Linked DNA regions of Thermoclostridium stercorarium subsp. stercorarium DSM 8532. The protein of the gene in region 1 interacts with the protein of each later gene in a pairwise test. Links are inferred from orthologs where the notes say so. Each region holds a gene or a part of one and is shown on either strand. Other genes may lie near its edges. The genes, in order: def and CST_RS05610.

Region 1 (16,796 bases):
GTCAAGGGATAAAACATATTTGTTGTTTGCCTTTATGAAAACTTTTCGTATTTCATCCTTCCTGTAACTGAAAACGTCGCTTACGAACAGCAAAAAAGGCATATAAACTCTTAACGCGACGTTCATGAAAAACCGGGTGAAAGCGCCGTTATTTTTTTTGTCACTTTTCCGGTCGTTAACAAGGCTTGTGTTAACGGTAAAAAATCCAGCCAAAAGCAATGCCAATACAATAAAAAGTAAAAATGCGGTACAGACAAAAATAATTTTAAAAAACTCGGCACCCAGGAATACCGCAGAAGTCAATATTGATGCAGAAAGCACAAAAAAAACCAAAATAACGCCTAATGAAAGGTTTCTAAAGTGGCTGTTCCTGTTCAAATCGATCCCCCGGTTTGATTTCATGTCCGCACAAATATTGCTCCACTGTCATCCTTTTGCCGTTGTCACACTGAATTTCCAAAACATTAACCGCACCTTTCCCCGCCTGTACCGTAATAAAACTTTTCCCCACCTCTATTATTGTTCCCGGCTTATTACCCGATATTAGTCCAGCATCCCGCACTTTTGTTTTCCAGATACGCATCCGCTTGCCGTTAAGGTATGAATATGCCCCGGGCCATGGATCGGTACCGCGTACCAGGTTATGTATGGCCGTGGCATCTGCATCCCAGTTTATTCTGCCCGTTTCACGGACAATACGTGGAGCATACGTGGCTTCTGCCTCATTCTGCGGTATAGGTGTAATGGTTCCCTTTTCAATCCGGCGGATTGTTTCAAGCAACAGTTCGGCTCCGATTATGGACATCTTATCGTGAAGTTGTCCTGCTGTCATGTCATCATCAATTGGAATTTCCCTTGAGAGCAGTATGTCCCCTGCATCCATTTTCAGAACCGTCAGCATTGTTGTTACGCCTGTTGTTTTTTCACCGTTTATTATTGCCCATTGAATCGGGGCGGCGCCACGGTACTTCGGAAGTAACGAGCCATGGACGTTAACGGTTCCGTATTTTGGGATATCCAATACCTTCTGGGTTAAAAACTGTCCAAAAGCGCATGTTACAAAAAGGTCAGGGGCCATTTCCTTAAGTTGCTGAACCGAATCGCTGCTTCCTATTTTTTCAGGCTGCATTACAGGTATATTATATTTAAGTGCACATTCCTTTACCGGAGAAAATGAAACCTTGTATCCTCTTCCTCTTGGCTTGTCGGGCTGCGTTACCACGGCTACGACATCCATTCCGTTATTAATCAAAATTTCAAGGCTTGGAACGGCAAATTCGGGTGTCCCCATGAAAACAATCCTCATATCAACACCTTCTCTTTAATTTTCATTGTCCATATCTACATACCGTATTACTTTATCCTCAAACAGTATTCCGTCAAGATGATCCATTTCATGGCACAATGCCCGTGCAAGCAGGCCCGTCCCTTCGATTGTGAAGGATTCACCTTTCCTGTTAAGAGCCTTTACAACCACGCGTTCCGGTCGCTTCACTTCTCCGTATACCCCGGGGATACTCAGGCAACCTTCAATATCCACAACCTGTTCGGCCGATTCTTCGATTTTTTCCGGGTTAATCAGGACAATCGGCCCTTCGCCGACGTCTATGACGCATATTCTTTTAAGAACGCCAACCTGCGGCGCGGCAAGACCTACTCCGTTCGCGTCATACATTGTGTCGAGCATGTCATCGATCAGTTCATTTATTCTGTCGTTTATTTCCTTTACAGGTTTACTCTTTTTTCTTAAAATTTCATCACCTTTTTTACGAATTTGTCTAATTGCCATTAAGTTGCCTCCCAACGAAAATAATTTTGCTTAAAACATAATATTATTTACCCCGCAATGATGTCATTATATCATACTATACGGATTAATATCCACCGAAACGGTCCATTCTTTTTTCCGTGAATTGTTATATTTATCGTAGATCCATTCAAGAATATTTGTCATGTTTTTAATCCTCGGATGTTTCAGAACGATGCGCCACCGGTACTGATTCCTGAGTTTTGCCAGTGGTGACGGGGCAGGATCGGAAACAAACATCCCTTCATTCAGGTTCATGTTATTTATTATATCTGAATGGATTTTTTTTATAATTTCCATAGCTGCTTCGCTTTTTTTCGATGAAACCTGAACCAATCCCAGCTGGTAAAAAGGTGGAAGTTTCAGCATTTTGCGAAGTGCGATCTCCTGCCTGTAGAATTCTTTATAATCCTGCTTTATTGCAGCCTGGATGCTGAAATTGTCGGGATTATACGTTTGAAGGACGACTCTGCCGTGCCTGCCTGCCCGCCCGGCTCTTCCCGCTGCCTGTGTTATGAGTTGGAATGTTCTTTCGGTCGCTTTATAATCTCCGCTGCCGAGGAGACTGTCCGCCGAAAGTATGCCTACCAGTGTAACATCAGGAAAATCATGCCCCTTGGCTATCATCTGCGTTCCCACCAGTACGTCAATTTTGTTGTTTCTGAAGGTATCAAGGATTTTTTCGTGACCGCGTTTACCGGTGGTGGTATCCATATCCATACGGATTACCGATATGTCGGAACGAATTTGAGGGATCTGCTCCTCCACTTTTTGAGTCCCGATACCATGAAGATCAATGTTATTACTTTTGCATTCCGGACAAACCGATGGTTTTGCCGTTACAAAACTGCAGTAATGGCATACCAGTTTCTTTTCCGCCTGATGGTAGGTAAGCGAAACACTGCAGTAAGGGCATAATACTATATACCCGCAGTTTCTGCATTGTACGAAATTTGAATATCCCCTTCTGTTAATAAAAATTATGGACTGCTCGCCTGCTTCCTTGTTTTTTATAAGTTCACGGGTAAGAACAGTACTTATTCCGTTCTTTGAGCCCATGTCAGGTTCCTTCCTCATGTCCACAGTAATAATTTCGGGAAGCGGCAGATTGTTCGTTCTTTCATTCATTTCAACAAGTTTTATTTTTCCGGTTCTGGCTCTGTAATAATTTTCTATCGACGGTGTTGCTGAACCGTAGATGAGAAGGGCATTGTTGTATCTGCATCTGAATGTGGCTATGCCTCTTGCATCATATTTGGGAGTTCTGTCGGATTTATAGGATGTTTCATGTTCCTCGTCTATAACGATAATTCCAATATTGTCCAAAGGCGCAAAAACAGCAGAACGCGCTCCGATAACCACTCTGGCTTCCCCGTTTTTAATTCTCCGCCACTGATCAAAACGCTCGCCTATTGAAAGACGGCTGTGGAGCAGTGCAATCTGATTTCCGAACCTTCCTTTGAAGCGGCGTACGGTCTGAGGAGTAAGCCCGATTTCAGGCACTAATAAAATAGCGTTTTTTCCCTTTTCAATGGTCTTGGCTATGGCCTGCATGTAAACTTCAGTTTTTCCACTGCCTGTTACGCCGTGGAGCAGAATCTCCTGAAATCCCCCTGTTTCCATGGCTTCGTAAATAATGTCGAGGGCTTTTTTCTGGGATGGTGTGGGCGGCAAGGGGAGTGTTTCAGGAGCGTCGTCATATTCAAACGGATTCCGTTCAACTTCAGCGTCATAAAAGGCAATATATCCCTTTTTTTTCATGTTATTAAGTGTGTTCTGGGAAAAACCCAGAGCGTTAAGTTCGGCCACGGATATGCTTCCTTCTTCGTAAAGTATTTCCATGATACGTATATAATTCAGATTTTTAACGTTGTTATTTTCTACCAATTCCCAGAATTCTTCCTCATCCATCGCAGGACATGCGTTTTTTTCAGTTTTGGCCCTGGCTTTCATTTGGACATGGCTTTTTATTCTTACAACATTTTTTTCTATAAGCTGATTAAGAATTTTTCTTACAGGTCTGTTGACAATTTGCGTAAGATCTTCCACCGATATTTTTCCGTTGTTGTCAGACAATACTTTAATAATTTCCTGTTCATCCCTGTCAAGGTCTACCCGGTCAGCTGACATAAGTATAACATCTTCCCGGAATAACAGCCCAAGTCCGGTGGGAAGCATGCATCTTATAGCCATATCATAGGTGCATACATACCTTTTTCTCATATATTTGCTTAATTCTATAAGTTCATCTGACAAAACGGGAGTTTCGTCAATAATCTGGGAAATTTCCTTTAAACCTGAAAATTCGCTTGTTTCCTTTACAGCCATTACAAAAGCTTCACACAGCCTGTTCCCTTTCCCGAACGGAACAATAACACGAACTCCCGGTCTGATACAGTCTTTCATATTGTCCGGGACGATATAATCATAAAATTTGTCAAATTCCCTTGTGCTGTTTTGTATCACAACCGACACGTACACTTTTTATACACCTCTGTACATTCTCAGTTTATTTTACATTATTGAATAAATGTTTGAAAGTACAGGGTCAAAATAAAAAAGCCTGTTTGAAACAGGCCGAAAAAAATGCAAATATTGAAATATTAAATGTCTGTTACAGAGCGTACTCTTTTGTAATAAAGTCAGGAATATCCTTAATGTTTCCGCTAATGGAAAATACAAGGCGTATGTTAAACTTATCATGAAGTTCCTTAATTTTTTCAAAGAAAAGCTGATAGTCGGGATTGGGTTCGGCTATCAGATCCAGCCTGTCTATATATAAGGCTGCAATATCGTAGTCTGAGGCAATCAAACCACAGATAAAACCATAGAATGAACTGAGATTTTCAATATTGAACTCTTTTATATTAACAAAACGGATTTCATGCCTTAATGCCGTTATGAGTTCATCGTCACTGTCGATGAAAATCACATGTCCGTGTATGTTGTCAACTATACTGTGGGCGTCTTCTATTAAATATTTCGTTTTTCCGACGCCTTTTGTTCCAAATACTACTTTTATCACAAAATATCTTCCCCTTTAGGCATATATTTCAATTCTTATCTGTTTTAGCTTTCCCTGTTTGACTTGCGTGCATTGTTGTTTTCCTTAAGGTGTTCCATTTTCGATATGGAAACTTCGTAAGCTGTCCTTTCTTCTACAGTACCGTCAGGCAATTTTTTCTGATAGTTCCGACTCTGAATCCTTCCCCAAATTCTGATATTGTCACCAATTTCAAAATTACTCGCATACCTGGCATTGCGACCCCATGCAATACACGGTATGTAGTCCGACTTGTTGTATGCGCGGTTCACAGCCAGAAGAATATCAGCGATTTCACGTCCGAAAGGCGTAGTTCTGTAGACAGGTTTTTTACAGATAAAACCATTTAAGTAAATGCTGTTCGTTACTTTGACATCTTCACCGGGTTCAAAAACTGCAATGTCTCTGGCGAAGACAGTTAACAGAAGTTTACGGCCTCCTTCTCCGCTGTAGTTGTTATAACTTCTGAATTGCCCGTCCACAGCAACCATTTTCCCTACCTCGAATTTTTCCAGAGGCAGTAAACGTTCTGAAAACATTACAGGAATGTAATCGTATGTATTGCTGAGTCTGGGAACTTCTACTGTGAAAGTATAGAACCCTTCACCATAAACTTCATGACTGAATTCAGGCTTTGATATTATGGTTCCGGACAAACTGGCACTATTGTTATCCATAATATTACCGGGCATGGATAAACCCCACTCCTCTCTGTCTTTCGTGTCTAAAACTAAATTCATCTCATGTTAGCTTATTCCACAAAATATGTTTTTAGAAGTTTTATTTTTATTTTTATTTTAAGAGTTTTAAAACTCATAACATTACCATTTCTCCTGTCAAAAAGTAAAGCTGCCTGCAAAACGGGCAATATTAACAAAAAAAGGCTTATCCAGCAACAATCACATCAAAGCCAGAATTGGCTGCAATCAGCCAATTTTATTATACCCATATAAACTTCGTTATGCAATGTTCTAAAAGCATTTTGTTGTAATTTCACCTTTTTTCGGCTATTTTCAGCAATATTTGCCGGTATATTATGTTAAATATAATTAACTAATGGCATTTCCCCTGTTTAAATTCACATCATACAGCACTGCAAAGGAAGCAGCTGCCAATATGTTGTAAGGATCCACAGCAGTACTGTCGATGTTAATCACATACTCTTGGGGTTCTATTTTTCTTCCATTAGCAGTAACCAGCCCGGTTCTTATATAGCACAGAAACCGCCCGCTAATTGAAGGTTCCCCGGTACTTGACGTTGTGATGTTTGAGTCCTTATTAAAACCATAACGTAGCACTCTGCATATTTCATCGGAAAAATTTAACGTTTTAATTACATCTCCGTTTAAAATAATCGTCAAGTTTTTAAAAGATCTTTTGCTGTTGCAGATTATATTTTGAGCAAAAGCCCATTCACTGTAATCATTTATAATTAATGTATCCAGCGGGAGAAAATTTAAAGCATCTTCTATGTCTGAAAATTTGATTTTAATAATGAGAATTTCAGTTCCTGTCTGATTGATTGCCGAACAGTAACTGTTCCAGGTTTCCTTGTTCCTGAAATATCCATACTCTGAAATGCTGACTTTTCTGTTTTCAATATTAAGAAAGTGTTTTATTGTTTCTAAAATATCCTGAGTATTGCTGTTTTCAATAATTCCGGCTATATGCATGCCTAATCCCTGCTTCATTGTCTGTATACTTTGTTTATAACGTGATATTATCTTCTGCAATTATTGATTTGCTATTCAGAGATGTAATCCGGCATAAGTTACGTCACTTCGGCAATATATGTTTTGTCGTTGTCTGCCGCCCGAAGCATCGAAACAAGCTCTGCTGTATCGGTCGAAAACAGCCATCTGTCCATGTCCCTTTCACTTATTATAACCGGCATTCGGTTATGTATTTTTTGAATTTTTTCGTTGGCATCTGTTGTAAGAATTGTAAATGCAGGGAAAACGTAATCATCGCTTTTGCCTCTGAAAAACCAGAAAATTCCTGCCATATAGAAAAGTTTATTGTCAATGCTGATAAGATGTTTTATTTTTTTGTTTCCGCTTTTTTTCCATTCAAAAAAACCCGTTGCCGGCACAAGACATCTGCGTTTCAGGAAGGGTGTCCTGAACATTTGTTTTTCCGATATGGTCTCCGATCTTGCATTAAAAATTAGTTTTTTTCCGTTGGGAGACGGAAACCCCCATTTTACCGCGTGAACCTTTCTTTCTCCACTGTCAGGTGTGATAATGGGAACGGTATCACCGGGGAATATCTCACCGTGTTTTTTGATAAGATGCCGCTCAACCTCTGAAACAAGTTTTGCAAAATCGTCCATTTCCTTTTCCGGAATATAAAATCTCCCACACATAAAAAACAGTCCTTTCCTACGTTAACTTTGGCTTACTATTATTATAATCAACATTTACAGTTTATTAACATACTGTGCGTCTGAATATTTTTAATGCATGAATCTGTGGCAAACGCCTTTTGTACACAAAAATAGGGTTCACGGAATAAAGCACACTAACCATGAACCCCTTTAAACGTATATGGGCAAATTTTTTCAAAAAAATTATTTAAGGATTACAGATATGGCACGGAAAAGCCCCCAACAGCGCGCATTCCCGCCTGTTATCATATATCGTGTCCTTTTCTGTAAGGATAGGGCAATTTTCCCGGTGATAATAGTAAATTCCGTTTATATCCTGCTGAATGAAATAGTAATTTTTTCTTATTATTCTCGCAGCTCCAAGGGCATAACTGTTGAAGCGTTCACCCCTGATTCCAACCGGTATTCCCTGAAAAAATGCAAGAATCCCTATATCCTCAATATTCCTCTGCCAGTTACCGTCCGATATCGAAGGAGGGCTGAAGTGGTAAGCAATTCCATACGTTTTGGCATATTTGTTATGTTCGTTTATGGCGATATTTACGTCCTTTTTGATGGATTCGGCAATTGTTCTTTTCCTTACTTCTTCAAACAGCTCAAAGTCACAAATTAATGTGTCAAACGGGAGAGCAGACGTTAATTCCTCCCTCCTGCCCTCATAAAAAACTTTATTTATGGTATCGAAAACTTTAACGTAATCATCCAGAGTGAAAAGATATACAAATCCTTTTTTTTCATAGAAATATGGCTTTTTCGGTTTCCAAACCATTTCCTGTATTATTTCGCCATTAATATTTTTGTAGGACTCCGCTGAATATACCCAGTACCCGTCGTAATCAATGAGGACTATTACCGGAATATAGGCTTTTAAAACATCCTTTGCCGTTTCATCATGCATTATGCCAAAGTTAACATAAAGTGTCGTGAAAAAAGCTTCCACTGCCTTTTCACGTGAAATGAATATTTTGTTATCCATCCCCCTTACAATCATGGCATTTGATGCGTCTTCTACAGCAGTGTCAAGGTATCTGTTGAGAATCATGCTTTTATATTCGGCGTTTTTCAGATTGTCGTTCTTAATTCTTAGCATCAGGGCAAAAGGCAAGGCTATGGAAACAAAAAGAACAGCCATGTCAGTGATTTTCATCCCGTACCATGCCTCCGTAACTGACAATGATGCGTCTTGCCGGTAGTTCTGAAAAAAGCAGCAGTTGCTGAACCCTTGTAGCAGGCGTTTTGTTTACATTTACGACTTTCACTCTGAAAATATCTCCCTTTGACAAATAATAATACCTGTCGGTCTGACCTGAAAAACCCGGGTTTTCGGGAAACAATCGTTCAAGGATCTCTTCGGTATATGTTATGTTACGATTAATCATATAATCATGCTGAAACGTCGTTATGTCAGCAGGATCTGTATAAACAGGATCTATGCTGTAATGTATATGTTCCATGGTTATTTCATACACATTTCCCGTTGCCGCCAGAGCTTCACAGAACTGCGCATACATAACCGGAGTGATATATCCCAGGTTTCTGACCGAATCAACAAAATCTGTTGTTTCATAAAGCACAACAATTCTTGTAATATCATCCTGCCGGGTTAACATATTTTCCACAGGAAAAATGAAAAACAACAGAATTGATATCAGCATTGCGACGGTTTTGCCAAGTGTTTCAGACAATTAGGGCTCACCGCCTTTTTTTCGGTATTTAACCATAACCAGCTCTCCGGAAGTGTTAAAAACATACTCCACATTGTACTCCGAATCATAATCCACAATGTCGTAATCAAAAGCGCTAATATCAGTATTTTGAGGAATAAGTACCGAATCTACCGAAATATCGGTTTCAAGACCGTTTTTAATACAACCGATGATAAAAGCCCCGGAAACCGTTGAATTTTTCGGGATATCGACGTAATTTGTTTCGTAAACCGGTCCTTTTTCACAAATTTTACTACTTATTGTATCCATTATCTCATTTTTGTTATTATACAGAGTAAAAAAAAGCGTAACGGCTGTTATTATAAAAAAGGCGGCACTGAAATAAGAAATGGCTTTCAGTATATTCTCTTCCATACGATTACTCCCCTTGAACCAGTATTTCATTTCTGGGTAAAAATCAATGCCACAATTTTCCCGTTCTTGTCACGGATAACTTCTCCCGTAAACTTGCCGTTTCTATTTATGTATTTATCGCTTGCTTCATCCATCAGCTCTGATATATTGCTTACCGTTCCGTTCTTTTTAATTTCACCGGTATTGTTGCTGATAACAACCTCATTAATGTACCATGTTCCTGAAGGATTCTTGTTGGTTTTTACCATAACGCCTATATACTCATCCTTAAACCGCCTTATAACATTGACAACCTCGCTGCCGCTTAATTCCATGCCGTCGTAAATGGTATACTGGGATTCCTCAAGTTCGGTGTTTATCCTTTCCAGTTTTCCGATAGTTGCCAATGCGGTACTCTGGCCCGAACGCATCAGAATTATGCCTATTGATACCACAGCCATTGTAATAACTACACCCGCGCCGATTATAATGGCTTTTAATGAATTTTCCATAAAACCACTCCTCCTTATGTTTTATTCAAAGTTTAAAATAATTTATCGATTTCATCCGAAAAACTAATCAACTGCCTTATGCTAAGCAAAATGAATGGTATAAGAATATACAGCAGAATTGTCGCTCCCATGGGAATAAAAGCTATAAACTTCCCCAGTATGCCTTTTCTGTTCACCATTATTTCATTGTCCTGTTTTCTTTTTTCCTGATAATATTCCCTTTCCAGCCTAAGCTCGTCAAAAGCCTGTTCGACGGTGATTTTGTCAGCAGCGGAAATAAGATTTTCCACAATTCTTGCAAAAGGCGGGTAAGGTTCGTCAATTATCAATTGCTCCAGCGCCTGCCTGTCTCCGTACTCATAACTGTTAAGGCATTTTTGTATTGACGGTTTGAATATTTCGGCAAACTGTTCCATCCAGTGCAGTATATCCTCAACACTTATCCTTTCAATATGCATCAGCATCATAATGATAGTGTGAAACTGTTTTACTTCGTCCTCCATACTAATTTTCAGTATGCGTTCACTGAAAAGCAGCATCCAGTAAGGAATGTAATGAGATATAACTGAAAGCACAATGCAGATTACCAGTTCCCACCATTTAAAGTTATGTGACCTGTATTTTTCGATTTTGCCTAATATTCTTTTTGCCGTAACCACTACCTGGTTTTTGTCACCGTAATTTTCATTCAGCCTTATCGTTTCGGCCAATTCCTGAAAGGTTACTTTTTTGTTCTTAAATAAGTTTATATATTTTCTGTCTGTTTCTATTTCCTTAAGTTCGGTCTCTTTGTCTATAAAAGGATTATAGCCGGCCAGTTTCAAACCGGGTGATGAATACAATATATTGTGCCTTGCAATCCAGTGAACGTTCAGGAAAACCAAAAGGCTTAACAGAAAAGCCAGGACAGAATACAGAATTTGTTTCAGAATGAACTCCCTTACAGTCATTCGAGCCTGTGTTTTATTCAAAAGCATTTCATACTTTAATGATTTTGAATATTTTTTCTCATAAACGGCATCGGTAATGTGTCTAATTATCCATATTTTAAGCAATCTCGACAAAAGTTTGCTTCCGAGCGGCGAATATTCTGCATTTGTCTGAAGTCTCACAATCAGTTGATAAGCGGCTACTGCAAGAATGAAAAGCACAGTGGTTGCGATAAAACCGTAGACACCGTCATAATATTCATACAATTCCGGAATATTGGATACAGCCCATTTTCTTATGAAATTCAACGTAAATATCGGGAAAATTGCTATGGCTGAGAGGCTTTGAAAAAGGTATCCCAGTTTTTCCCGTCTCAAAAGCTCCATATTGATTTCCTGCTTTAAATAATTCAAATTGGTAAGATAAATTGACTTTCCTTCGAGAAATTTGTCCCCAAAACGCTGCACAAGGTAGCTCATTGCGATAAATGTCTTCATGTACTTGTTTGGCGCTGTATCATAAAACTGGTCTACCCTGTCGTCGATATTCGTATCGGTTAAAGTTTCATACATTTTCTCCGCATGAAGAGACATTTCATAATCGCATTCCGATATACTGTCGTATATTGCCTCATCAATCATTCCATGTTCATGATAATGATGCCTGACGTTTTCCAGAAAATTTTCAAATTGCTTTAGAAGTCTGCTATCAAGTCTGTCAACCAGCATTTTTATTATCTGGTTGTGCAATATATACACGGTGAAAACCGATATCAGGGCAAAATAAAGGTTTTGGCTGAGAATAAGCAATATAAACAGTACGGTCAACGAAATTCCGAGGGAAAAATATGTAAAACGCATTGTTTTCCTGTTTATTGTCCATTCATCGGACAGATCAAGAATCTCGATGCGCTTTTTTATTCTGCTCATGTATCTTCTTAAAAAAGGAATTTTCACGGCTATCCTGTAGGAAGAATACAGGAAATCTTTTTTTATTTTGAGCCGGACCTTCAAGTCTTCTTTCTTTTTCAGGTTAATAAGCATTATGCCTGCGAAAATCGCACTTATTGCTGACAGAATAATCAACGTTGTTAAAATTGTTATCAGTGCATTCTCCTTCATTAAACTTCACTCCGGTTAAAATACCTGGTCAGGTAGGATTTAAATTCCGACTTTTCGTCATCGGTTAAATTGTTCATAATCGCATTAATTTGTTTTTTGCTTGGAGGAGAACAAACTTTATACTCCCCGTTTTCATAAACTATGATGTCTCTTGTTTCAAACACCTTTCTGTCAGTCATTCTTGTGAAAAATTCGCGGGCGATGTCAAGAAATCCGTTGATATCCACTTCATCGTCATTAAATTTAATCTCAGGGTAATCGGTATCATCAACCGGAATTATTTCGGTAATTCTTTCAATATACCTGTGACCGGTTAAATCCCTGTTCATATGAATATCGAAATTGACCACGTCCGCTACCTGCTGTTCCGCAATTTTCTCGTTCGTAAACACTCCCGTCTGCAAAAGATTATTTCTGAGAGATTTCACAAGATCCACCGTTGTTTTCGCATGGTGGGTAAAAAGGGTGAAAAGACTTGCCACTTGAGCCATTTGAATCATCAACGAACTTACCGGAGCCGTAGCAACCTCGCCCAGGATATTAACCGTACCGTCGGTTTTTTTCTGAAGGTCCAGACCTTCCTGTCCCGATATTGTTGTGGTTTCCCTGAAAGTAAGGATGTTCCTTTCAGGATATATTTTTCTGAGATGCAGTTCAAAAGCCATTTCCTGAATTCTTAACGTATAGGCCGGGTTTATGAACTTTACAATCGACATAAGAAGCGTGGTTTTGCCTGTGCCCTGCGCACCGGTTATCGCGGTTACTCGGCATCCTTTTATAAGCCATTTGATTAATCCTATTGGAATTTCGCTGTTTTTGTCGGTTATCAGTTCTTCAATTTCCGCCCTTTCAATACTGTCGAACTTTCTTACGAAAAATGCCCACGATTCCGAAAAAGGGGGTCTTACAACAACAACCCTGCTTCCGTCTTTCATCTCGTTTACTTTATAACCGTTGCTTTCGCTCAGTTGTCCTGGGTAATTGTACCGGTATATGTTTTTACATACCCTGATTAATTCTTCCTCCGACCCAAAACTTAAAAACGACAGGTGTATTGTTTTGCCTTTGAAAAAAATCCATACAGAGTCATAATTGGCCGGAAGCTTTGATATAATCGAAAGACTTACAGTTAAATCCAGTTCCTCATGGAAGGCCGGAGGTATACCCGATACTCCTCCGGATACACCGTCAATGCGCATATCCCGTATTTCGTCAATAACTCCGAAGCCCTTGTATAACTGATAAATTCTTTGGGCTATTATATTGAGCTTGTCCTCAAATCTGTTGATTATGGTTTCTTTTGCAAAAATACTGTCAATTTGTTCCTTCGTAATTACGTAGGATATCCCCTCCCCGGTAACGACAGGACTGTCAAGATTATATTCCAGTATTAGTTTTTCGAGGGCTCTGTTGCCATATTTTTTCTTGTAATGATAAAGAAGAATTTCAAACTTATCCTGTGCTGACAACTTTCTTGGATTATCAAAACTTATTATGTTGTTCACATTATTCTCGTCAATTTCATATGATCTGACTAGAATATCCTTTATAAAATCCTTTACATAGTTTTTTGCATTTATGTCACCGTATGTGCAGTTTTTTAGTGCCCTGCGCAACCTGTTCCTGTTGTGCATTCTTTTTTCAAATTCCTCTCTTGTGATATTCAGCTCGTAAAGATTGGTCTTCAGAATATTGTTGAACGCTTCCCGAATAAAAGCAAGTATTGCCTCTATTGCATATCTGTTTTCTTCTAAGTCGGCCGTTTTAATTCTGTTTTTTCCGGTATCTTTAAAATACAAAATTGTTAAAACGGATACAGTCGCGGTTATCAGCACAATCATAATCTCATTCACCCAATTCACCTGCCCTGTATTTTTCATCCACCCCGAGCGTGTTCAATATCGCTTCCGCGGTTTCCGCCACACTTTTGATGAAGTAGCCGTGTATATCTTTCTTATCCGCCTTAAGGTTTTTTATAAAGAAATCGATCACCCTGCATTCAACACATGCGTCAGCAAATTCAATGTCATAGGGTATGGCATATATGTTATTCAAGTTAAACCGCTTTTTTATCTTTTTTATGTTAAACCTTGAATTGGGGTCGTATTTTCCGATTATGAAAAAAGCCTTTTCTCTGTAATCACCGAAATTTTTCAGAAAACTTTCAATGGCGTGCGGATTCTGACTCAGGTTTACCACCGTTAAGTCCGAATTCTCCAAAATCTTTTTTGATATCTCATTGTTGCCCGGGGCTGTATCAATAAAAACAAGGTCGTAATAAACGCCTGCAGATTTAAGTATTAACTGGATGGTTTCCTTCATATTGCTTTGGTAAATATCCATGTTTGTGTTTCTGGTTCCTGTCAAAAGATCAAGCCTGTTTTTCAGGACAGTGGTTGTATAACTTGCTATTTCGTCTTTCTCAATTTTATTAAACTTAATAAATCTGCTTAAGGCATCAATGCCGGTATCCGAAAAATCCATAAGGCTGTATTCCAGATACGAATTGTCTATAAAGGCGGGTTCAAGCGTGCTTCTTTCAAAATGGTTATGAGCCATAAGGATTCGGATACGGTACCTAAGGGCGGTATAGAGAGCCACCGCAATCATATTGCTCGTAGTTCCGAGCTGATGGTAATCGCTCCAGAAAGATACCTGCAATTTTTACCCTCCTGCCTGAGCTTTTTTCAGCGCATAGAACGCTGTTTTCGGCTCGATTTGGAAAATTTCGGTCATGCAGTCGGTAAGCATTTTTTTGAAACACTTTGGAATTCTTTGGAATTTGAATATATCGTCATACTGAGCTGAAAGCCTTGTTGAATATTCAATTTCGTCAAAAGCAAATTCATATGCTCCGACAAGGTTTGTAAATTCACGAGTCCCCAAAACAAAATCAATGTATTCCGCTCTGATTTTTCCAAAAACCGTGTCTCTTAAAATTCGAACGGCATCAGGTTTTTCGGTCAGATTTTTAATCCATGCCGAAAGTGGCATAATGTGATACCTGTTTAAGTCGGAAACTATATACAGTACTTTAAGTGATTTAATATCCTCATAAGTGTCATAATTTACACCCAAATCAATTAAAACAGCGGAGTATTCTGTTAACGGAAGATTGGCTATACTGCCTTTACAGTAATCAAAATAAATGTCCACGTTCCTGTATTCTGCCATATTTCCACAATTTGCACCATCGGGAACACAGTAACGCAGCTCCTGTTCGTTTGACCTGTCAATTATCGCAACTTTACTGCCTGATATATGCAAAATCCGAGACAGGTAAAGCATAATATCCGATTTGCAGAACCCTGCAAAACCTATTAAAGTAGTACCGGTCATTGTAACCATCCTTTTTCCGTTTAATTGTAAAATTCAGTTTCTTCACTGTTTTCATGGTTAGTATAAGTATTCGTATCAGAGTCAGAATTTTCTGTCGGCTGAATTATTTTTTTACTTTTTGACATTTCTTCACTGACTCCTGATGAAACCCTGCCAATGTTTTCAGCGGCCACTGAATTTAAATTTCTTTCAAGAGAAGCTCTTAATTCTCTTGCAAGAGCATCCGAAGCCTTTTCAACAATATTGGGATCCTTATGCATTAAATTCAATACTGCCTCGTTCGCCGCGTAAAACGGTATGGCCGCTTCCTGCAGTTCAGGCATTACATATTTGGTAACATACAGTTTTGTGCCGGGATGAATATATGCATCTATTATTGCGCTGCTGATATTGTGAATTTCAGTTTCATCGAGCCACAGCCTTATAGTGTTCTCTTCTGGAATAATATCAACGATCTTTTTTTTGCTCAGTACAATATAGTTTTCGCCGTTAGGAAAAACAATGCGTACATCGACGAAATCACCCTTTTTCTGGTTTGACTGTACAAGAAACATATTAAACTCCAGTTCCCGCAAGTCGTCAGGTAATTTTTCATCTGCCACTGTCATTTTTAAAACAGGTGTTCCGGCAGGCAAATAAATCATGTTCACCTTTCCCATGTCTGTTTCATCAATAAATTCCGCCTGGGGGATGTTCAGTTTCATTTCAACAATATCAAACATATCCCTGGTTAAAACCGTTCCCGAGGGAATATCCTGTTTTGGTATATAGACAAGTCTGTTCAGTGAGTAAAGGTCAAGCCTTAACTTTTCCAAATTTTCCTCGTATTCATTAACCGTTCTGCCAAGTCTCTGCCTAAAAATGCAGTAGGCGACTGAAAACAGAATTATGACCAGAAGCGATATCAGCATTGATAATAATACCGTACGCATTCTTTTCCTGCGAAAAAAAGCCATGATTTCACCTTCTGTCATGAATTTCCAACCTGAAATATTCTGTTGTATATATTTTCAATTTCTTTGCTTATCGCCGGGTTGATTTTCCATGGATTAACCGCATAAGGAAGGGCTAATATGTTAACTTTTTTGAAATAGGATTTTATAACACTTATTGACTTTCTATCCTGCATCGGAAAGGAGAGGTAAGTATTTGGCATTTTAAGTATGACATCATACCTTTCCACAAACGAACTGACTGCCCGGATTTTCCAGTCGGCTCCGGGAGCCACTATAAGCCTTACATCACTTCTCGGCATCAATCTGGAAACATACTCGTCATGAATACCGTAATCAAGCAATATAAAATCATATTCTGATCTCCTGAAACCGTCAATTTTGTCGATTCCCATTGACGGATAGATATCTAATCCCCTTACTTCATAATATCCTTTTTTCATTAACTGGGACTCTTTGTTCAAAAGTCTGCAAAGGCATAAAGCGTCGCTGTTTTCACCGTACTCCAGTATTGCCGTCCTGTACCCCCTGTTTTTAAGCCACATTCCAAACAATATACAAAAATGGGTGACTCCAACACCTTTTTGTATTCCCGAAACACTTATTTCAACCGCATTTTTCCCCGCCGGATGGGCCGGGTGCATA
Region 2 (16,627 bases), 160 kb from region 1 along the record:
CATCAGGAAAATAAAGGGTTATATATCCCAAACCGGTGTTATTCTCCTCAAGAATACCGTTGTAAATACCCGCTTCCTGCAACAGTAATCCGTCAACACTAACCATCCTGGTTACAATATTGTCTTCCATCGTAACAACCATTAAACTCTCGGGTTTTATATCACTTAATGTCCCCTGAGCTGAACCTATATAAATGGGACATTCCCGGCTTACGGTCAATTCTACAAAAACACCCGTGGATTCAATGCTGTAAATTTTATCCCGGTTAACTGATCCCGGATCAGGAGACGAAAGCTCGAGCAGAGTTTCGGCCCGGACGGTCCTGTTTGTCGGATTTACCGAAAAGATACGTACAAACCTGTATTTCACACCTGCATCATTAGCCACAGTATCGACAGGAAAAACAGTTATCATAATAAGGGCAATTATCAAAACTGCAATTCTGCTCCTGTTTTTCTTCGCAAATACCAATTTTATCCCCCGTTTCAACCAAACATATTCTATATTTTTTTATCGGAAAAGTGTCGGGATAAATGAAGTAAAATACTGTTTCAATAATATGACAAAAACAGACAGGTCGGTTTCATATGCGTTAAACCTAAACTAAAGGAAATGTTAATGCTTACAGGGATTTTTTTGCGAAAATTAATCCCAATATCACCGATTCACCATATTCTTTTGGTATGGCTATGATATTGAGCGAGCCAAGAAAAGGAATGACATAAAACATTGCCACATAAACAATGACGCAGCCTATAACCATTCCAAGAATCATGCCTACCGTTTTGTTCGTAGTGCTCAAGATACCGCTGTGGGAAATCAGCGAGTTAATCATTCCGCCGATGATGGAAACAATCAGCTTAACCAAAAAGAAAACAATAATAATTGAAATAACCTTAAGGACTGAAAAAACAAGGAGATCGGCCAAAGACGCAACAGCGTCGCTTAAAACATTCGCTCCAGCTTCCAAAGGATTGGCCATGTCAAACAACTGCCCCAATATCGTATTGTCATTCAGAAATTCTTTCAGGACGGGATATTTCTCAAAAAGCTGGTTACTGTTTTCGATAACCGAAAAATCAACGCTTTGCCTGAACGCAGGAACGGTGAATCCTGAATAGGCTTCTTCAAGGGTCTTGACTATTGTTTCCCTGATATTCGTCTTTTCCATAATAAAAAGAGCCACAGGTTCGGAAAAAAGGGCAGAGCATACAACGGCCGCTATATACCCTGCCAAGCTGAAAACTGCCTTAATCAGCCCCCTGACATAGCCAACAAAAGCACTTATGAATATAACACCAATAATGGTATAATCGATCCAGTTCAGGCCCCATTGCAGTATATAATTCAAAAATACTACGGCTGCAAGGGCAATCATCAGAATCACAATGGGAATCCGGTCTATATTTAAGCGCTCCCGCGACATATTTACCTCCAGAAAAAAAATCATCGTACCAGCTTTTTCATACCCGTGACACTAATATATCATGTATACCACGAAACAGCAATTACTTAATGAAAGTGGACATATTCACCATCAGAAACAGTATAATCGAAACTATCAGAACACTTATCGCAACCGATCTTTTTTTCAGAAGCATAGCAATTTCTCCTTTCAGAACTGAGATGAACTCATAAAAACATTGCAGTTGCTTTGATCTCTCTATAGGCTTGTCCTGACTGGAAAAAATTATAACACATTTTATTGATTTTGTAAAACAAAACTAATAAAACTGTAATATTTCCCTTTTTGAGAGTTATCATTTCTCTATTCCCCGTTGTATGCTAAAATAAAGCATAATTATATCCTAAGAAACATGGCGAAACGGAGTGAAATGAAATGCCTTTTGACGGAATTGTTGCGGAAGCCGTGGCTGACGAATTAAGCAAAAAAATATCAGGCGGGCGTATTTTCAAAATATACCAACCTGAGAAATATACACTGATATTTCATATCAGGGCCAATAATGAAAACTACAGGCTTTTAATGAACTGTAACGCAAATTCGGCAAGAATCCATTTAACTGAACTGGACCTGGAAAACCCTGAAACTCCGCCGGTATTTTGCATGCTTCTCAGAAAGCACCTTATTGGCGGAACCGTAACTGCAGTTGAATGTCTGGATTATGAGAGGATTATTAACCTGTATGTGGAATCTTCCGATGAACTCGGAGACAAAAGCATAAAAAAGGTCGTCGTTGAAATAATGGGAAGGCACAGCAATATAATTCTTGTGAACAGCTCAGGGAAGATTATTGACGCAATAAAGCACATTGATCAGGACATAAACCGGGTAAGGGAAATAATGCCTGCAAGGACATATGTCTTACCTCCTCCGCAGGATAAAACAATTCCCACCGAACTGAATATTGAAAATTTTATTCTATCCCTTGAAAATGAACAAATCCCCATTTCCAAAGTCCTGCTGAACAGGATTAAGGGCTTCAGTCCGGTGCTTTGCAACGAAATCTGCCACAGGGCCGGAATTGAACCCGGCACTCCTGCAAACAGCATAAAAAGCGAAAAGCTTTCCGTGTTGACCAGAGTATTGCAAAATATTACCAATACTATCAAAAGCGGAGAATATTCACCAAATGTGGTGATAGATGAAAACCTGAAAAAGGCGGTTGACTTTCACGTAATTAAACTTACCCAGTATGGGTGGTTCAAAGAATACGGCAGCATCAGTGAGGCAATTGACAATTATTTCAGATATACTGCCGTCAAAGACCTTATAAAGTCAAAAACAAATGAACTGATAAAAATTGTAAAACAAAACATTGAGAGATGCGAAAAGAAAATTAGCATTCATGCCACAACCATTGATGAAAACTCCAATATGGAGACTTACAGGTTATACGGGGAGCTTATAACCGCAAACATACACATGCTAAAAAAAGGAATGAAAAGTTGCAGGTTGCTGAATTACTATGAGCATGAGGAAACTTATGTAGATATTGAACTTGACGAAAGTCTTACACCCCAGGAGAACGCACAGAAATATTTCAAAAAGTACAGCAAGGCAAAGTCTGCCATGGCTTTCGCGGCAGAACAGATGAAAATTGCAAAAAGAGAGTTGGAATACCTTGAAAATGTTCTTTTCAACCTCGAAGAAGCCAATTCTGTCGAAGAGGTGGAAGAAATTCGTGAAGAGCTGAGTAACCAGGGTTATATACGGAAAACGGCAAAACCGAAAAGAAACGTTCAGAAATCCGGTCCTCTTTGTTTTAAATCGTCGGAAGGTTATCAGATATGGGTTGGAAGAAACAACGTGCAAAATGACGAACTGACGCTTAAATTTGCAAAACCGGATGATTTATGGCTTCATGCGAAAAATATCCCTGGCTCGCATGTTATTGTACGCGTTCCCGATCCAATACCCGAAAAAACTTTATTCGAAGCTGCGTCTCTTGCGGCATGGTTCAGCAAGGCACGCAATTCATCAAAAGTTCAGATTGACTATACCAGGGCAAAATACGTCAGAAAACCTTCCGGCGCAAAGCCTGGTATGGTTGTATATGTAAACTATAAGACAGTGGTTGTGGACCCAAAAGAACCTGCTTTTCTGTCTGCGGAGAACAATCAGTTCATCGGGCAATAATAAGTGCCCGACGAACTGACGGGTTTATATATCTTGTTTCACCCGAAAAGTCTTTGGCATACTTTATTGACATTATACAGGATTTTTTCGGTGTCCAGTGTTTTATACTCCCCTTTATCATACAAAATTCTCCCATCAACGAAAACTGTCTCTACATCTGAAGCCTGGGCGGAGTATGCCAGATTGGAGACAGGATTGTGTTCAGGCAGATAATGGGGTTTTGAAAAATTCAGAATAACCATGTCTGCAACAAAGCCTTCTTTTATCTGACCCACGTTATTAAATCCCAATGCTTTTGCCCCGTTAACCGTGGCCATTTTGAACGCCTCTTCCGCCCTAACTGCCAGCGGATCCCTCCTTACTCCTTTATGAATAAGAGCGGCAAGGTTCATTTCTTCCCACATATTTAAATTATTATTGCTGGACGCACCGTCGGTTCCCAAAGCAACGTTTAAGCCTTTTCTTAACGCTTCTGGTACAGGCGCGATTCCGCTGCCGAGTTTCAGGTTGCTTCCCGGATTGTGAACAAAAGATACGCTTTTTTCCTTCATTAACTCCATGTCCTGTTCGGTTACATGAACACAGTGCGCGGCTATCGTCGGCAAATCAAAGAGCCCCAGGTCATATAAATGCCGAACAGGCGTTTTCCCGAACTGATTAAGGGAGTCATTATGCTCTTTTAAAGTTTCGTCAACATGAACATGAATGCAAGTACCGAATTTTTCAGCCGTATTTCTTATCGCTCGGATATATTTTGGGGCGCATGTATATATTGCATGGGGCGCAAACGCAACCCTAATCCGATCATTCATTGCACCGTGCCATTTTTTGAATGTCTCAACGGCTTCCTTTATTCTGTAATCATCGCTGTAATCATCCTTATCCTCATTATTCGTCAAACCGCGGGAAAGTAACGCACGCATCCCGGATTCCGCAGTGGCTTCGGCGATCCGGTCAACAAAATAATACATGTCATTGAAACAGGTGGTACCGCCTGCGATCATTTCCATCATTCCAAGCAGCGAACCCCAATATACGTCTTCATCGGTAAGTCTGTCTTCTATTTTGAAAATATGATCAAACAGCCATGTGTGAAGATCCAAATCATCGGCATAACTTCGCATCAGAGTCATCGGAACGTGGGTATGCGCATTAACAAGACCGGGAATTAACACCTTTCCCGTACCGTCTATTCCGACCTTTCCTTCGCCTTTTGAACCATCGTTTTTATTCCCGCCCACATAGGTTATTTTGTTTCCTTCGGTTTCCACGGTGGCATTTTTGATTATTCTCAGCTCGTCATTATCCCATGTTACAACTGTAATGTTTTCTATATGATATCCCATGAAAAATACCTCCTGCATCAAAAAGGCTTTCGGTTTTGATTATATCCCTTTCCGGCTTTTAATGTCAAAATATTCCTTAACCAATTAAAAAGCCGGAGAATCTTTTGTCTCCGGCTCTTTAATTACAGATGTTTATTCAGCATGTTGGAAAATTCCTCTTTTGATCTTGCACCTATAACAGTATCCACTATATTTCCGCCTTTAAACACCATTAAAGTAGGAATTGTCATAATTCTGTATTTCTCAGCCAATTCACCCTGTTCATCCACATTTACCTTACCGACTTTTATTTTGCCGTCAAACTCGTTGGCAAGTTCATCTACAATCGGTGAAACCATTCTGCAAGGCCCGCACCACGGAGCCCAGAAATCCACCAGTACAGGCTTATCAGACTGAAGCACTTCCTGTTCAAAATTGTCCTTTGTCAGCGTCAAAACATTGTTTGCCATTGAAATCTCTCCTTTGTATTTTATTTTGCTGTGTTTCATCATTAATTCGGGTTTCAAATATGATTATATATGATCTTTTATTCCCAAACTACTTCACTTTTAACATCAATCTGCAATTTTTCACTGAAAATCGGTCACCGGAAATAAAACGAAAATGCTGTCTTAAAACCGGACGAACTGATTTTAAGACAGCATGCTAAGTAACAAAACAGAATTCCTTTCGTATGGGCCAAATTATTGAATTATTTCAACTACAACACGTTTGTTGTTGCGCATTGCTGCTGCCTTCATAACAGTACGGATAGCTTTGGCAATGCGGCCCTGTTTTCCAATAACCTTGCCCATATCTTCTTCTGCAACTTTTAATTCGAGGATAAGTGATCTCTCACCCTCAACTTCTCTTACAGATACATCATCAGGATTGTCAACTAATGATCTGGCAATGCTTTCCAAAAGTTCCTTCATTAATAACCCTCCATTTAGCATACGATATATTTTAGTCTATGGTAATTGAAGTTTTATACTCTTTCAATCCCGCATTATTTTGTAATTCCGCAAATCTTCAAAAGCTTCTTAACAGTATCGGTAGGCTGTACGCCTTTTCTCAGCCATTCTCTTGTTTTCTCCTCGTCAAACTTAATTTCGGAAGGATTTGTAAGAGGATTGTATGTTCCTACCTGATCAATGAATTTTCCATCTCTGGGTGCTCTTTCATCTGCTATTACTATTCTGTAAAACGGTTTCTTTTTCGCACCCATTCTTCTCAAACGCATTTTGACTGCCACCTGTCTCACCACCTTTCACGTCGAAGAGTAATATATTAAAGAGATTTCTTACTTTCCTTATGCTAAGCACATGAGCTAAAACGGCAGCCTGAAGCCGCCCAGACCTCTCAGTCCCTTCAGCGCCCGGGGATTTGAGAACATCTTCATCATTTTCTTCACCTGCTCGAACTGTTTCAGCACCTGATTAACCTGCTGGATTGATGTTCCGCTTCCCTCGGCGATGCGCCTTTTACGGCTTGAGTTTATAATGGAAGGATTTTCACGTTCTTTTTTCGTCATTGACTGTATAATCGCTTCCACATAAACCATTTGTTTTTCATCTATCTGTATATCCTTTAATACCTTGCTGTTTACACCCGGCAGCATTCCAAGGAACTGGCTTATCGGCCCCATATTCTTTATCTGCTGCAACTGCTCAAGAAAATCGTCCAATGTAAACTGCTGTGTTCTAAGTTTTTTCTCCAGTTCCAACGCTTTTTTCTCATCAAAGCTCGCCTGAGCTTTTTCAATCAGCGTCAAAACATCGCCCATTCCCAGTATCCTTGAAGCCATTCTGTCGGGATAAAACGGCTCAAAATCACTTAACTTTTCACCAATTCCGACAAATTTAACGGGTTTCCCCGTAACAGCCTTCGTTGAAAGGGCCGCTCCACCTCTTGTGTCGCCGTCAAGCTTCGTAAGGATTATTCCGTCAATATCCAGTCTGTTATTGAAACTCTCGGCCACATTTACGGCATCCTGCCCAGTCATTGAATCCACTACAAGGAGAATTTCGTGCGGCTTTACACTCAACTTTATATTCTCAAGTTCATGCATCAGTTCCTCGTCTATATGAAGCCGCCCTGCGGTATCTATGATCACGGTGTCAAACTGCATTGATCTGGCATAGTCTACAGATTTCTTCGCAATTTCAACAGGACTTGTGCCTGTTCCCATTTCAAAAACCGGAATGTCAATCTGCTTACCCAGAACCTGCAACTGTTTTACAGCAGCCGGCCTGTATACGTCACAGGCAACAAGCAATGGCCTTTTTCCCTGTTTTCTGAGGTAGTTAGCCAGCTTTCCGCACACAGTTGTTTTTCCCGCACCCTGCAGCCCAACCATCATGTAAACCGTAGGCGGAGAAGGCGACACCGTAAGTTTTGCAACCGCCCCACCCATCAGCTGGATAAGTTCTTCGTGAACTATTTTTATTACCTGCTGACCAGGAGTAAGGCTTTCAAGCACTTCCTGTCCAACGGCTCTTTCGGATACCTTCGCTATAAAATCCTTTACCACTTTATAGTTAACGTCGGCCTCCAGCAGTGCCATCCTTACTTCCCGCATCATTTCCTTAACGTCTTTTTCGGTTACGCGGCCGGCGCTTCTTATTTTCTTCATTACATTCTGCAGCTTTTCCGATAAACCCTCAAATACCATACTTTCCTCCGGATTCTACAATTCCTGTATTATTCTCTCCAGCTCTTCTATACACAGGTTGATTATTTTTTCGTCTTCCTCTCTGTTCACAAATTTCACGCTGCGTAAACTGGACAATATATTTTTCAATGCCTCTTCGTGTCTTAAAAACCTTTTGGCGTGCCCAAGCTTCTCTTCAAGTTCTTTTAGCGTCTTCTTCCCCTTTTTTACACCGTCATACACGCCCTGACGGCTGATATTCAGTTGTGACGCAATCTCTCCAAGGGTATAATCGCTGTTATAATACAAATCCAATATCTGATATTGCCTCGGCGTTAATAGCTGCCCGTACAAATCGAGCAGTATTGCCACTTTTGCATATTCTTCCACAATTAAACCCCTGTCAAGTACAATTACTTTACAGCTTTAAATTATACCTTCCCGGGTACATGTTTGTCAACCAAATATTAAATAATTCTTTTTATTCCGCCTGTACTTTATTGTTTCAATATTCAGCCATCATTCAATATTTAACGTTACCAGCAGAACATTTCGGGCAAAAAATAATAATTATTCAGTTTGTGTGAATTTTCTGTTTGACATGGCTATTATTTGATGTTATTATTACTGTAACCTGAAAGCATAAACCTTAACTCTTGAAAATTGCCGGTTACGGATTCACAAAACTGAAGCAAAAATGCCGGATACCGAATAAATTATAACATAGGCACTGAAAAATGAATATCGGAAGATAGAGGTGCATTTTTTATCAGTAGGTCCATTGAGGTATATGGGTACCGATGATATGGGCTGAAAGGAAAAAATGCCGAAGGAAAATTTCACCCATATGGAGTTTTCCTGGTCCTTCAGTGAATAACTGCTGGACTGTCATCAATTTTTCAATTGATGGAGCGCTATCGGTAGTAAAAGTACCTTTGTCCCTGCCGGCAAAGGTATGCGTTAACTGCTGAGAGTCCGTCAGCAGTTTTTATTTTATAAAGCGAGTTTGAAACGGTGAACATGGCATTTATTCTAATGTTGTAAATCAATATTTAATATAGTATAAATATTTTGGAGGGTTTGTTATGAGAAAGTACAGAGTGGCTGTTGTCGGCGCTACCGGAATGGTAGGGCGGATGATGCTGAAGGTTCTTGAAGAAAGAAACTTTCCTATTTCAGATCTGTTTCTGTTTGCATCAGGCAGATCAGCCGGTCAGAAACTTACTTTCCAAGGAAAGGAATATACGGTTGAGGAACTGAATGAGAACTCATTTGACAGAGGCATTGACTTTGCTCTTTTTTCAGCCGGAGCGAGTGTCAGTCAGAAATACGCACCAATTGCCGCAGAAAAAGGTTGCACTGTTATAGACAACAGCAGCGCATGGAGAATGGATCCTTCTGTTCCCCTTGTTGTTCCTGAGGTAAACCCTGAAGACATCAAATGGAATAAGGGTATAATTGCAAACCCGAACTGTTCTACAATTCAGGCAGTTGTGGTATTAAAGCCGTTGCATGACAAATACCGCATAAAGAGGATTGTTTATTCGACTTACCAGGCTGTTTCAGGTGCGGGAATGCAAGGTTACAAGGATTTGGAAGACGGGCTTAAAGGTGAACCTCCGAAAAAGTTTCCATATCCGATCGCAGGAAATATACTGCCTCATATTGATGTGTTTACAGACAACGGGTATACGAAAGAAGAAATGAAAATGATCAACGAAACGAGGAAAATACTGCACGACCAAAGCCTTCGCATAACCGCCACAACCGTCAGGGTACCGGTATTTAACTCCCACAGCGAATCCATAAATGTCGAGTTTGAAAAGCCTTTCGATCTTGATGATTTGAGAAATACATTAAGGGAAGCACCCGGTGTCATTGTTCAGGACGATCCTGCAAATAACCTTTACCCCATGCCAATCACGGCATCAGGCAAAGACGAGGTTTTTGTCGGAAGGATTCGAAGAGATGAAAGTGTTGAAAGCGGCGTAAATTTATGGGTTGTTGCTGACAATATCCGCAAAGGCGCTGCAACAAATGCGGTCCAGATTGCTCAGCGGCTTGCCGAATACCTCGAAAAGGAGTGATATCCTTGAAAAATCCTATTTTTGAGGGCTCATGTGTGGCCCTTATAACCCCATTTACCGGCGACGGGGTTAATTATGAAAAGCTCGAAGAACTTATTGAATGGCAAATAAAAGAAGGAACCGATGCTATTCTTATTTGCGGAACCACAGGCGAAGCGTCGACAATGCCCGATGAGGAACATAAGGCGGTAATTAAGTTTGCCGTTGAAAAAGTGGCAGGAAGAGTACATGTTATGGCCGGTACAGGAAGCAATGATACACGGCATGCTATTGAACTAAGCAAATATGCCGAATCTGTAGGCGCCGATTCAATACTTACCGTAACTCCCTATTACAATAAAACCACACAGGAAGGATTGTATCAGCATTTTAAAGCCATAGCAGAATCGGTTAAAATTCCCGTTGTACTGTATAACGTTCCGTCAAGGACAAACCTGAACATAAATCCCGAAACTTTAAAACGCCTGTCCGAAATTCCGAACATCGTTGCGGTAAAGGAATGCAACCTGAATCAGGTAGCGCAGACAAGATATCTTTGCGGAGATAATCTTGTAATATATTCTGGGGAAGACGGCAACGTTGTTCCTCTTCTTGCCCTTGGCGGAAAAGGGGTTATTTCGGTTGCCGCGAACATAATTCCTGCAGACATGCATAAAATGGTTCGTTCATTCCTGAACGGTGACATTGAAACAAGCCGAGAAATACAGATTAAAATCGTTAACCTTGTTAATGCCCTGTTCTGCGAAGTTAACCCAATACCGGTAAAAGCCGCAATGAACGAGATGGGAATGAATGTTGGAAAATGCCGGCTGCCGCTGGTTGACATAAGCGAAAAGGGGCTGAACACCGTGCGCGCCGCGCTTTCCGAGTACGGTCTGATTTAAAACATTTCTGCTTTCACGAAAGGATGAATAGAATGGTAAGAATTCTTTTAAGTGGCTGTAACGGTAAAATGGGTCAGGTAATAACAAACCTTGCACGTGACCGTGAAGACGTCAGGATTGTTGCAGGATACGACATACATGACAATATCAAAAACGATTATCCGGTTTTTACGCAACTGGAAAACTTCAACATACCTGTGGACGTTATTATCGATTTTTCTCACCCTTCGGCGCTTCAAACGGTTTTAAATTTCGCCCTTGCAAAAAAAATCCCGCTTATAGTCGCCACAACCGGCCTTTCCGATGAACAGGCGGCAAAACTGAAAGAAGCCTCGAAGGTTATCCCTGTCCTTCATTCGGCCAACATGTCCCTTGGCGTGAACCTTCTGATTGATCTTGTTCAGAAAGCGGCGAAAGTTTTATACAGCAATTTTGATATTGAAATAATTGAACGCCATCACAACCAAAAAATTGACGCACCAAGCGGAACGGCTCTTGCCCTTGCCGATGCAATAAACCAGGCAGTGCCTGAAAAATACAGGTATGTTTACGACCGGCATTCAAGCCGCGTTAAACGCAGCAAGGACGAAATAGGTATACATTCGGTGCGGGGCGGAACAATAGCAGGCGATCACACCGTTATTTTTGCAGGAAATGATGAAATCATCGAATTGAGGCATGTAGCCAACAGCAGGGATATCTTCGGAGTGGGCGCATTGAAAGCAGCAGTATTCATTCATGACAAAAACCCAGGTTTTTATACGATGAAAGACTTGTTAAATATTTAAGGGCGGCTAATAAACCGCCCTTTTTATTTCTTCAAGACTATTCCCGTTAATCCAAGCGGACTCAGTTTTGTTCATTATTGTTAGTCTCATCATTATTGCCGATAATCGGCGTATCTGAAAATATTTTTTCTTCGTCACTTGTTTCCCCGTTTTCCTTATTGGCCTGCAGAACTGGCTGTATCATGTATTTGTCTATCTTGGAGTAAACGTAAAAGTTTGTTATATAGCTTGTTAACCCCATTGTAATGAAGATAAACATAAGATAGCCTATCACCGGATAATAGAACGAGAAAAACACTATCAGGAATATGACAATCAGTATTAAAAGATTCGGGAAAAATTTCATTATGGCAAACAGGAATGCATTCTTGTATAACTGCCTTATGGTTAAATCAAACGTAACCATCATCGGGTATATATACATGCTCATCATCATAAATATCAAAAAGGCCACAATGATAAAAGCAGTTGCGGCAGTCATAAGCAGATTGTCCTTGTTGAAATTCAGGTAGAAATAAATATCCAGAATTACAAGCACGGTAAAAAAGGCATTTATAATGCTTACAATCATGCTCTGCTTAAAATTCTTTATCGCCTGCTCTTTAAAATCTCCCCAGATAAACGCATGCTCCTCACGGGAATAATTTCGCAGAATGTACGTCATCCCGGCCTGAGCCGGCCCTACGGTAATTAAAGGCAGGCAAACGAATATCGTCATCAACGGAATTGTTCCGAAGAACAAACTGTTTGCCATTTCTTCAGCGTCCATTACCGCATTCTGCGTTATCAGCGCCTGAAGGTAAGCTGCAAAAAAGACCAGGAATAAAAGCGCCGGTATATTAAAAACACCAAAAAGCATGTTAACTTTGACAATATTCCAGAATTTTCTTCCAAGTACTTCAAAGAATATCCTGATTCTCGGCTTCGGAGGCGCATCCTTGGGCACTCCGGGTCCTTCCCTTGTATAGTCAAAAAATCCAAACAACCCAGCCATAGCAAACCTCTTTTTCTTTTGATTTTTGATTTCTGATTATTTATTCAATACAAACCATTACAAAAATACAAAATTAATGACAAAAAGTCTAATAAGTAATTAACTAAATTGTAACAGAATAAAAAACCTTATTCAATACGGGTTTTTGTCCGCCTGCTCAGAGCTTTCCTCCACAGTACGGACAAAAGTTATATTCCGCGGGTATATTGGTTCTACAGTTTATGCAGTACTTAAACGGAGAATAATTTCCCAAAGGCCTTAAATTTTCTTCTCTGATCTCGGCATAAGGATTGTTCTCAAATTCCCTGCCAACCACGGGATCCAGTTCATACAGCCGGCCACAGCATGAGGTTTTTGCGATGTATCTTATATTCCACCTGAAAGTTGGTATAAAAAATATATGAAAATATCTGTATGTCTTAAAAATTTCATATCTGGCCAGGCTTCCGCATGACGGACATATAATGTTGTTATATGCACCTATATACTTATCCTTGTCCTGTACGCCAAACACTCCCACAAAAAACATATAACCACTCTTTTTCCCGGTAATTGTTTACTTCTGTTCTATATATAATTTAACACCCTGAATAATAATATCAACAGGAAAATAAAAAATCAAATAAGCACAAGAATAAATTGATTTAATGCTGTAATTTTTGAAAAAATTATGTCGCCATCACCTTCAGAATTTAAAATCACGTAATTATTACCGGATTTTCCCATATATCTGTTCCATATACTGTTCCACGTTGTAATGTGATAAACATATAAAAAAATATAATACCTTATATCGCCATTGGTTTCATTCCTTACCGGTTATCAGATCATAAAGATGTGAAAACGCAAAAACCGGTCTATTGCCCGTAACAGCAACAGACCGGCCTTTTCATTTTTAAAGAAGCTGCCTTTTCAGTCCAGTTCCGCCTGACCGGTGTAAAGCTGATAATACCTGCCGCCCAGGGCAAGCAGCTCTTCGTGGGTGCCCTGCTCTATAATTTCGCCGTGTTCCAGTACAATAATCAGGTCGGCATTTCTGACGGTAGACAGCCTGTGGGCGATTACGAAAGTGGTCCTGTTTTTCATTAACTGGTCCATACCGCGCTCAATGTATTTTTCCGTTCTTGTGTCTACCGAACTTGTGGCTTCGTCGAGTATAAGGATAGGAGCTTTTGATATCGCGGCCCGGGCGATATTCAGAAGCTGCCTTTCACCCTGGCTGAGGTTTGCACCGTCGCCTTCAAGCACCGTATCATATCCTTGGGGCAGCCTTTCAATGAATGAATGGGCACAGGCTATCTTGGCCGCCTCAATAACTTCCTCATCGGTTGCGTCAAGACGGCCGTACCGGATATTTTCCCGTACAGTTCCGGAGAACAGATGGGTGTCCTGAAGCACCATTGCTATATTGCTTCTTAATGAATCTTTTTTTATGTTCTTGATATTTATACCGTCAATTAATATTTCTCCCTCATCAATTTCATAGAATCTGTTAATCAGATTCGTAATGGTTGTCTTTCCCGCCCCTGTGGAACCCACAAAGGCTATTTTCTGTCCCGGTTTGGCCGTTACATTTATATTTTTCAGTACAACTTTCCCAGGCACATAACCAAATGTGACATTTTTCAGTACCACTTCCCCTTTTATTAACCTTGCACCTTTCACACGGTTTGACCTTGCACATATTTCAATTGCTCCGGGCGAGTCATTTGTTTCGGGTGTTTCATCCATAACTTCAAATACCCTTTCCGCACCGGCCAATGCGGCATAAATAACATTCATCTGCATCGAAAGCTCATTTATCGGTCTTGAAAAATGCCTTGCATAGTTTGTAAATATGGTCAGACCGCCAATATCAAAGTTTTCCGTCAGGCAAAGAACCCCGCCTACCGTTGCGGCAATTGCAAAGCTTACCTGGCTCAGATTACCCATGACAGGTCCCATAATACCGCCAAAAAACTGTGCTTTCATCTGCTTTTCCCGCAGATTGTCACTTAGGAATTCAAACTCTTCAATTGTAGTTTCTTCATGGCAGAACACCTTTATTACTTTCTGCCCGGTAATGGTTTCCTCAATATACCCGTTTACCGCACCAAGGGCCTGTTGTTGCCCCGAGAAATATTTCCTGCTCTGTTTTCCTATCAAACCTCCCACATAGGCCAGCAAAGGTGTAATTACAATGACAATTACCGCAAGGATCCAGTTTGTAACAAACATAAGAACCAGAGTGCCAAGGAGGTTAATAATACCTGAGAAGATCTGCGGCAGCGTATTATTAAGCATCTCGCCCACTGAATCAAGGTCATTTGTAAAACGGCTCATGAGATCGCCATGGGTATGGGTATCGTGATATTTTAACGGAAGCCTTTGTATTTTGCTGAACAAATCTTCCCTGATTTTTATCAAAGCATTCTGGGAAACTCCTATCATGATTCTCTGCTGCAGGTAAGAACATACTGCCCCCACCAGATAAATGCCTGCCATCGTCAGTATACCGATTAAAAGATTGCTGACTTTTTCCTGTGCGGTTTTTCCGGACGATACGAGATTGTTTATGATCGGGCGCAGAATATAGCTTCCTGCGAGATTCGTCAGAGTACTTCCCAGAACACAGGCAAGAACAAACAGAATTTTAATCTTGTCCCGCCCAATATAAGCAAGCAGTCTGTTAACCGTCGCTGAGGCGTTTTTTGGTTTGCTGCCTCCTATACGTCCATGCGGGCCGCCTGGCCTTCTGCCACCCGGACCGGGCATAGGCATTTTTCCAGGGCCTGCAGTTGCGTTTATATTCCCGTATCTGCGCAATAATATTTCTTTTCTCTCTTCACTTATATGACTCATTATGCCGTCACCCTCTTGTCTACCTGCGAGTAATAAATTTCAGCGTATGTTTCACAGTTTTTCAGTAATTCTTCGTGTGTGCCCACACCGACAATTTTCCCGTCATCCAGTACAACAATCTTGTCGGCATTGATTACCGAAGAAATCCTCTGGGCAATTATGATTTTCGTCGTGCCCTTTAGCATCTTATTTAGATTTTCCCTTATTCTGGCCTCGGTAGCACTGTCAACCGCACTGGTACTGTCGTCAAGAATAAGTATTTTGGGTTTTTTCAGCAATGCCCTGGCAATACACAGCCTTTGTTTCTGCCCGCCGGACAAATTCACTCCACCCTGTCCAAGCTCAGTATCGTATCCGGCTTCAAATGAAGTAATAAAACCATGAGCCTGGGCACTTTCGGCGTATTGGTAAATTTCCTCGTCATCTGCATTTTCATTTCCCCATTTGAGGTTTTCCTTAATGGTTCCGGAGAACAGAACGTTTTTCTGCAGTACAATACCCACTCCGTCGCGAAGGTTTTTAAGTGAATAATCCCTGACATTGACATCGTCCACGAGGACTTCACCAAGATCAGCATCATATAACCTTGGGATTAACTGCACAAGGCTTGACTTGCCGCTGCCAGTTGAACCTATTATGCCCACGGTTTCGCCGGGGTTTATGACAAGATTGATATTCTCCAAAACCCATTTTTCGCTGTTTTTGTAATATTTAAAGTGAACACCCCTGAATTCTATCTTACCATGTTTAACGGTAAGCTCTTTATGCTTTGCCTCGTCATCGGTCAAATCAATGCGGGTATTGAGAATTTCATTGATACGCCTTGCGGAGGCAATGGCTCTTGAGGCATTCAGAATAATTATTGAAACCATTATAAGCGACATCAGTATCTGAATAACGTAATTTACAAACGCAGTCAGGACACCCGATGTCATATTGCCTGCAATAATCTGATTTCCGCCAAACCATACAACGGCCAATGTCGTTATATTCATCGTAATAATCATGAGAGGCATCGTGAAAATTACGACTTTCATCGCACTGACTGTACTTTCTTTTAAATCGGTATTGGCCTTTTTGAATTTTTCTTCCTCATACCGTTCCCTGACAAATGACTTTACAACCCTGATATTGGTTAAATTCTCCTGAGTCGTAGTATTAAGGGCATCGAGTTTTTTCTGCATGTTATTGAACCTTGGGAAAGCGACTTTCAGGATGATATAAATTGCCAGAGACAGCAGCGGAATTACGCACAGGATTACCAATGCAAGTTTTGAATTCAGCGTAAAAGCCATAATTAGCGCACCTATAAGCATTCCGGGGGCTCTTAACGCCATCCTCAACATCATCTGGATCATATTCTGTACCTGGGTAATATCATTCGTTAACCTTGTAACCAACGAGCCGGTGCTGTACTGATCAATGTTGTAAAAGGAAAATTTCTGGATTTTTC

What was found.
Region 2: the proteins of def (region 1) and CST_RS05610 interact in binary tests that used the Escherichia coli proteins (3 or more experiments, as listed by UniProt). The link is inferred for Thermoclostridium stercorarium subsp. stercorarium DSM 8532 from one-to-one orthologs.

The regions. Positions count from the first base shown.
Region 1 is NC_020134.1:1,461,305-1,478,100, forward strand. The notes cover bases 56-3,034. They hold def (peptide deformylase), read right to left. Parts: upstream 1,790-3,034; coding sequence 1,322-1,789; downstream 56-1,321. Other genes in these bases: CST_RS06370 (DUF116 domain-containing protein), read right to left, coding at 56-378; fmt (methionyl-tRNA formyltransferase), read right to left, coding at 356-1,306; priA (primosomal protein N'), read right to left, coding at 1,856-3,034. In the rest of the region: more of CST_RS06370, read right to left, coding at 1-55; more of priA, read right to left, coding at 3,035-4,288; CST_RS06390 (P-loop NTPase family protein), read right to left, coding at 4,422-4,832; CST_RS06395 (single-stranded DNA-binding protein), read right to left, coding at 4,877-5,542; CST_RS06400 (hypothetical protein), read right to left, coding at 5,900-6,541; CST_RS06405 (SOS response-associated peptidase), read right to left, coding at 6,622-7,215; CST_RS06410 (hypothetical protein), read right to left, coding at 7,424-8,383; CST_RS06415 (hypothetical protein), read right to left, coding at 8,370-8,921; CST_RS06420 (hypothetical protein), read right to left, coding at 8,922-9,317; CST_RS06425 (hypothetical protein), read right to left, coding at 9,344-9,808; CST_RS06430 (hypothetical protein), read right to left, coding at 9,841-11,859; CST_RS06435 (ATPase, T2SS/T4P/T4SS family), read right to left, coding at 11,859-13,712; CST_RS06440 (CpaE/TadZ family protein), read right to left, coding at 13,705-14,520; CST_RS06445 (hypothetical protein), read right to left, coding at 14,524-15,198; CST_RS06450 (CpaB family protein), read right to left, coding at 15,219-16,154; CST_RS06455 (serine/threonine protein kinase), read right to left, coding at 16,169-16,796. UniProt on the Escherichia coli protein: Removes the formyl group from the N-terminal Met of newly synthesized proteins. Requires at least a dipeptide for an efficient rate of reaction. N-terminal L-methionine is a prerequisite for activity but the enzyme has broad specificity at other positions.
Region 2 is NC_020134.1:1,291,933-1,308,559, reverse strand. The notes cover bases 7,857-10,666. They hold CST_RS05610 (aspartate-semialdehyde dehydrogenase), read left to right. Parts: upstream 7,857-8,665; coding sequence 8,666-9,667; downstream 9,668-10,666. Other genes in these bases: dapB (4-hydroxy-tetrahydrodipicolinate reductase), read left to right, coding at 10,584-10,666; dapA (4-hydroxy-tetrahydrodipicolinate synthase), read left to right, coding at 9,673-10,551; ylxM (YlxM family DNA-binding protein), read right to left, coding at 7,857-7,970. Also shown: CST_RS05655 (S-layer domain protein), read right to left, coding at 1-472; CST_RS05650 (CvpA family protein), read right to left, coding at 624-1,427; CST_RS05645 (Rqc2 family fibronectin-binding protein), read left to right, coding at 1,842-3,602; CST_RS05640 (amidohydrolase), read right to left, coding at 3,641-4,948; trxA (thioredoxin), read right to left, coding at 5,071-5,436; CST_RS05630 (KH domain-containing protein), read right to left, coding at 5,632-5,862; rpsP (30S ribosomal protein S16), read right to left, coding at 5,937-6,182; ffh (signal recognition particle protein), read right to left, coding at 6,258-7,601; more of ylxM, read right to left, coding at 7,617-7,856; more of dapB, read left to right, coding at 10,667-11,339; CST_RS05595 (YesL family protein), read right to left, coding at 11,401-12,333; CST_RS05590 (zinc ribbon domain-containing protein), read right to left, coding at 12,491-12,862; CST_RS05585 (ABC transporter ATP-binding protein), read right to left, coding at 13,246-15,174; CST_RS05580 (ABC transporter ATP-binding protein), read right to left, coding at 15,174-16,627.